One region of the Providencia sp. Me31A genome, then DNA from elsewhere that is predicted to be linked to it. Evidence: predicted binding sites of a transcription regulator. Region 1 holds the regulator's gene; the other holds the start of a gene.
The links. The regulator CRP, encoded in region 1, controls carbon source genes, mostly activating them, when cyclic AMP is high. The targets are predictions, from matches to a motif close to ATGTGANNNNNNTCACAT.
Positions count from the first base shown of each region.

Region 2: a site for CRP is predicted at 1,953-1,970, ahead of deoC (deoxyribose-phosphate aldolase). Genes of this name have one in related genera too.

Region 1 is NZ_JBKQGZ010000016.1:61,715-65,290, forward strand. It holds gene ACLPIE_RS14245 (phosphoribulokinase) at 1-76, shown strand, start outside; gene ACLPIE_RS14250 (OsmC family protein) at 160-561, opposite strand; gene crp (cAMP-activated global transcriptional regulator CRP) at 918-1,550, shown strand; gene ACLPIE_RS14260 (hypothetical protein) at 1,862-3,576, shown strand, end outside.
Region 2 is NZ_JBKQGZ010000028.1:23,349-26,924, reverse strand. It holds gene ACLPIE_RS19365 (TatD family hydrolase) at 1-102, shown strand, start outside; gene ACLPIE_RS19360 (NupC/NupG family nucleoside CNT transporter) at 408-1,691, shown strand; gene deoC (deoxyribose-phosphate aldolase) at 2,179-2,958, shown strand; gene deoA (thymidine phosphorylase) at 3,002-3,576, shown strand, end outside.

The DNA.
Region 1 (3,576 bases):
TGGCAAATTAGGCTTGGCAATGGAGCTTATCATGACGCCATTGGTTGAAAAACTGATTAAGCAAAAAAATAATTAAGTTGTTTTTTCACTAATTAATAAGATGCTTATCATTAATTAAGGTAAGCATCTTATTATTAAAAAAATATTATAATAATTAAATTAATTTTTTATTTCGAAGCTATGCGTTACTTCGACTGTTTTTTCTAACATCAATGCTACTGAACAATATTTTTCAGCAGATAGCTGAACTGCACGTTCCACTGCTTTTTCCGTCAGCTCATTTCCTGTTACAATGAAATGTAGATGAATTTTGACAAAGTAACGTGGGGCTTCTTCACGACGCTGCGATGTTAATTTCACTTCACAATCCGAAATATCATTACGGCCTTTTTGCAAAATAGAGACCACATCTATCGCACTACAACCACCTGCTGCCATTAATACCATTTCCATTGGGCTTGGCGCTTTATCTCCTGCATTACCATCCATCATCACCTGATGCCCTGATGCAGACTCACCTAAAAAAGAAAGTCCTTCGACCCATTTAACTCTCGCTTCCATTTTTATTCCCCTTGAAATGAAATCAGTTTAAAGGCTACATTGTTCCATAGATATAATGAATGTTATATCAGCTTTATTCTGCTGAAGCGATACAGGGGAGACTTTCTGTATCGGATATGCTACAAACAATACTTAGTTGATAGGATTAAGATCAAAACTCAACCGTTTTATTGATTATATTATAGTGTTGATATCAATTTGCTTTCCCCTAACCAACCAGAGTGCTGACGTTATTTAGCTCTCCATATTATTTAGGGTATATAAGGCAAATTAATATGCTAAGCTAGTGACTTTAAAGCCAGCCTTTCTGGTACGCTTTTCCGAATGGCTGCAATAACATACAGAGGATAACGCTAATGGTTCTCGGCAAGCCACAAACAGACCCTACTCTTGAATGGTTTTTGTCACACTGCCATATTCATAAGTATCCATCCAAGAGCACTCTGATCCATCAGGGTGAGAAAGCAGAAACCCTTTACTATATTGTTAAAGGATCAGTGGCTGTTTTAATTAAAGATGAAGAAGGCAAAGAAATGATCCTCTCCTACCTAAATCAGGGGGATTTCATTGGTGAACTGGGTTTATTTGAAGAAGGGCAAGAACGTACTGCGTGGGTTAGAGCGAAAATCGCCTGCGAAGTTGCAGAAATTTCTTACAAAAAATTCCGTCAATTGATTCAGGTAAACCCTGACATTTTAATGCGTCTTTCTGCGCAAATGGCCAGCCGCCTACAGACAACATCAGAAAAAGTGGGTAACCTCGCTTTCTTAGATGTGACTGGTCGTATTGCTCAAACTCTATTGAATCTAGCGAAACAACCTGATGCTATGACGCATCCAGACGGGATGCAAATCAAGATCACCCGTCAGGAAATTGGCCAAATTGTTGGTTGTTCTCGTGAAACTGTCGGCCGTATTTTGAAAATGCTTGAAGATCAAAATTTGATCTCTGCGCATGGTAAAACCATTGTTGTCTACGGTACTCGCTAACTCTTAAGATAACCCTGTATCATTTACCACTGATGCAGGGTTATCTTTTGCCTCTAACAGCCATACCTATTTTTAAAATTACGATCAATTCTTTTATACTTGTCATACTCAAGTTGCAGGGTGTTAACTGCACTCAACTAGCCGAATCACATACTTGTGTCTGTTCACAAGAGTATCTTTATCGTTCGTATGCATACAACTCGAATTATTAGGTAAATACATACTAACCTCGTTTCTTTATATTTAAGTAATTTTTCCTCATATAAGATTAAAAATATCCCACTCATTAATGATTAAGGAATTTTTAATTTATGAATAGTATTCAAAAATCAAATATTAACCCAACATGTTCTATTGAGACTTGCGATAAAACCAACTCGATAGAAATAAGAATAAAGGCAAATGGCATTGTGCAAAACTTAATAAATATTAAAAATACGAATTCAATGGAAAATACGATGCCAAATATAAAGATAATTATTAATTATGATAAAAATAGCGCTGACACTGAAAAACCTATTATAAATTTATCGCCGAAAAATTCGTTGATTAACAACTCAAATTGCTGTTTGGGGAGAACAAATAAAGCATGCCAAACAACACTTCGTTTTCCAATGACAAAAAATATCGCCTCCAAATCAGAACAGCCTATCGCGGTAAAACAAGACTTAGATAACGTTGATGTAAGCCCTTCATCACCAATGCAAACCCGACAAGGTGCAAATCAGGTTAATAAGAGCATGCTAACCGAAGGTCGCTCTCCGACTAAAAATACACTCTCCCCGCTTTGGGATACCATCGTTGAAAAAAACCTACAGGAACTGGCAAAAAGTCCAGCCCCTCACTCTAATGAGCGAGCGCATTTTACTCCATTGATGAAAAACAATACCTCAAGTAATGTGAAAGAAAAAGTTATACGTTTTGAAAAACTTATATCTCTTCAGACTAATAAGGATACGCTAACCGAAAAACCCTTACAGACTAAAAATACACTCTCCTCGCTTTGGAATACCATCGTTGAAAAAAACCTACAGGAGCTGGCACAAAGTCCAATCCTCCACACTAAAAAGCCAGCTCATTTTGCCTCGTCGATGGGGAACCAAACCTCTAGCAATGTGAAAGAAAAAATTCAACAGTTTGAAAAACTAATATCACTACCAATCAAAACTCAAGATAGATTTCCATCTAAAATAGCTACTCATATAAAACAACGAACGACAACGCATGTACCAGCAACCACAATGAAAAGAATACAGGAACATTCAGCAAATGTTCAAACTGCTTCTGTATTGCCTTCATATGTCTTAAGTAAAACAGCAAGCAACAATAGAAATCTATTAGTAGAAGAAAAAAAGCAAAATAATTCACTCGCACTTGTTCAAAAAAATGCCAAAACAAGAAGCTCTAACAATTTCAATGCATTAAATAAAAGTTCATCCCCTTCTCTGGCATTCAGTAATGAACTTTTAGAGCTATTACAGGAGAATAATTTCAAAAGGCAGATGAAAAATTCGACTTTAAATAATAACAACAACAATCAATTAATAGAGAAAACACAAAGAGATAATAAAACTGCATTACTCTCTTCGGTATTTAATAATATTAATAATTATCTAACAGATAACCATGATAAAAATCAATTACATCGCTATATAATAAGCTTAGATAATTTTCAAGTTATCTTAACCATATCGCCAAAAAATTTCCCCAAAGGCTCGATTGAAGGGCAAGATATAACAAAATTATTATCTAATTATATTAATGGGTTAGAGAAACACAATGTCCATCTGGACGTATCACAACAAAATTTTAAAAATAACTCATTCGACACGAATAGTACCAATAACCAAGATGATGAACATCATTCAGATAATGACATTTATTTTGATGAACACTATTCTGACATGGAAGATCTATATTCTAATTATGATGAAGATAACTTCAGCGATAATTACTCTCTATTTGATGAACCAATTAACGAGATTTTTTCAACAGATAGCAATGGCTTAATTTCAATGAAAAACAA
Region 2 (3,576 bases), on a different contig from region 1:
TGGGTTTTTCGCTCATTATGTGAACTTCGCCACGAATCCCCTTCTGAAATAGCGCAACAACTTTACAACAATAGTTTGTCGTTATTTAATCTAGCAAAGTAAAATTGCCTCTATAAATATAAATAATATTTATGTAATGCAGTTATATATCAAGTTTAATCCATTCAGCTTTTACTGTCATAAATTATGTTTTTAGTGCCTTTTTAGACTACATTAAGATGTTTTTGTGATTTTAGTCACATCGTTTGAATTTTTACTGCTTATTGCAGTACGTATTTGTGATGAAAGCTGCGGGTTATTCATGATGACTAGGTATAATCATCAGACTAAAAATCAAGGAGACTCACACGTTTCCTTATATATCAACCTAAAATAAAGTGAACAGGGATTCTTCCATGCAGCTCATTATGAGTATTATAGGAATGGCGGTACTTATCGCGATAGCTGTCCTATTTTCTAGCAATCGCCGAGCGATCCGGCTACGTACAGTCGGCGGCGCATTTTTAATCCAACTTGCCATTGGCGCATTAATTCTTTACGTACCCGCAGGGCGTAACGTGCTTCAAAACGTGTCTGATGCTGTTTCTAAAGTGATCGGTTATGGTCAAGATGGCATGAGTTTTATCTTTGGTGGTCTTGTTTCCGATAAAATGTTTGAATTATTTGGGGGCGGCGGTTTTATTTTTGCGTTCCGCGTATTACCAATAATCGTCTTTTTCTCTTCACTGATAGCGGTACTTTACTATTTAGGTATCATGCAGTTAGTCATTAAAATATTAGGTGGTGCCCTGCAAAAAGTACTCGGAACATCAAGAACAGAATCTTTATCAGCTACGGCAAATATCTTTGTTGGGCAAACAGAGGCACCACTGGTGGTTCGCCCATACATTGCAACTATGACAACGTCTGAGCTATTCGCCATTATGTGTGGTGGTTTGGCGTCTGTAGCAGGCTCTGTATTGGCAGGTTATGCGCAAATGGGTGTTCCGATGGAATATTTGATTGCCGCATCATTTATGGCTGCACCGGGCGGTTTGTTATTCGCTAAATTAATGGTTCCTGAAACTGAAGATATTAAAGATAGAGTTAATGCGACAGATTTAGTGGCTGAAGACGAACGTCCTGCTAATATCATTGATGCGGCGGCGTCGGGAGCTTCATCAGGGATGCAGTTAGCATTGAACGTTGGTGCGATGTTATTAGCGTTCATTGCCTTAATCGCTTTAATTAACGGGATATTAGGTGGCATTGGCGGTTGGTTTGACTACCCTCAATTGTCCCTTGAGTTATTATTAGGCTGGCTATTCGCCCCTATTGCATATCTGATTGGTGTACCTTGGAATGAAGCGACAATAGCAGGTTCTTTCATCGGGCAGAAAATTGTAGTGAATGAGTTTGTTGCCTTTATGAACTTTGGTGAATACATGAAGGCGGATGCAGATGTCATTGCGGCAGGTAAACAAGTGTTATCTGACCATACCAAAGCGATTATTTCTTTTGCATTGTGTGGGTTTGCTAACTTATCATCAGTGGCTATCTTACTGGGTGGTTTAGGTGGAATGGCGCCAAATCGCCGAGGCGATGTTGCTCGTTTAGGTATGAAAGCGGTCATGGCCGGAACTCTGTCTAACTTGATGAGTGCGACAATTGCTGGTTTCTTCTTAACATTGGGTGCAGTCGCAATTATCTAATTGATTTCTGATAGCGATGAGCTCGTTATTTGAAGCTAATATAACGGAAGGGTGATTGTCCTTCCGTTTTCATTTTGATGGTTTATATTCTTTTAATAGCTGCTTATCTCAAGTCCAAATTTTCAGCTATTCTTAACTTAGCCAATTATTGCTTAGAGCAGTAAATAAAAGCCATTTGAGTGAATAAATTGATAGCCTGATCGGCTAAAATGAGATTTAGTTAACATTTTTAATTTTGATAATGTAACATTCAGTCGATTAATGTGATTTGTAGCACATAAAATAGCAGGGTTTCATGGTCAAATAGCCATTAGTAAGCTGCTATGGAACTGCTAGTTCTAAGAGTGAAATTACTCTAGGGCATGATGCGGTGAGAAGGATCTCAGCTGCTCAGTTCGGAAAAACCGACTAGCATCTTTAAGGAACCAAGCCCGCTCGCCAACAAAGAACGTGTCGTTCTGAAGAATTAACAACGTTGGAGAGTTATATGACTGATTTAAAAGCAGCCGCACAACGCGCGCTGACCCTGATGGATTTAACAACATTAAATGATGACGATACAGATGCAAAAGTTATCACATTATGTCATCAGGCGAAAAGCCCAGCTGGCAATACAGCTGCAATCTGTATTTACCCTCGTTTCATTCCAATCGCACGTAAAACATTACGTGAACAAGGTACCCCTGATGTTCGTATTGCGACAGTAACTAACTTCCCACATGGTAATGATGATATTGAAATCGCATTAGCGGAAACGAAAGCGGCGATTGCTTATGGTGCAGACGAAGTTGACGTGGTTTTCCCATACCGTGCACTGATTGCAGGTAATGAACAAGTCGGTTTTGACTTAGTGAAAGCCTGTAAAGAGGCTTGTGCAGCAGCGAATGTATTACTGAAAGTCATTATTGAAACAGGCGAATTAAAAGATAAGGCGCTGATTCGTAAAGCTTCTGAAATTTCAATTAAAGCAGGTGCTGATTTTATTAAAACTTCAACGGGTAAAGTGCCTGTTAACGCGACACTAGAAAGTGCTGAAATCATGATGCAGGTCATCAGTGATATGGGTGTGGCGAAAACCGTTGGCTTTAAACCTGCTGGTGGTGTTCGTACCGCAGAAGAAGCGGCTGAATATTTAGCATTAGCTGGTCGAATTTTAGGTGATGATTGGGCAGATAGCCGTCATTTCCGCTTTGGCGCATCAAGTTTATTAGCTAATTTATTAAATACACTGGGTTTTGACGTTAAAAAATCGAGTAGCAGTTATTAATCTATTTAGTTAGCCGATAAATTCGACTTTAAAGGAGTATATCGTGTTTCTGGCACAAGAAATTATTCGTAAAAAACGCGATGGTAAGCCGTTAAGTGAAGAAGAAATTCGTTTCTTTATCAATGGAGTTCGTGACAATTCTGTTTCAGAAGGTCAAATTGCTGCATTAGCGATGACTATCTATTTTAACGATATGACGATGCCTGAGCGTGTCGCGTTGACTTTAGCCATGCGTGATTCAGGAACGGTTCTGAACTGGAAATCGTTAAACCTCAATGGCCCGTTAGTGGATAAACACTCAACAGGTGGCGTGGGAGATGTGACATCACTGATGCTTGGCCCTATGGTGGCAGCATGTGGTGGTTATGTACCGATGATTTCAGGCCGTGGGTTAGGGCACACTGGCGGTACATTGGATAAACTTGAAGCGATTCCAAATTTCGATATTTTCCCAGATGATGTCCGTTTTCGTGACATTATCAAAGACGTTGGTGTGGCGATTATTGGGCAAACCAATTCATTAGCACCCGCTGACAAACGTTTTTATGCAACCCGTGATATCACAGCAACGGTTGATTCCATACCATTAATTACGGCATCCATTCTGGGTAAAAAATT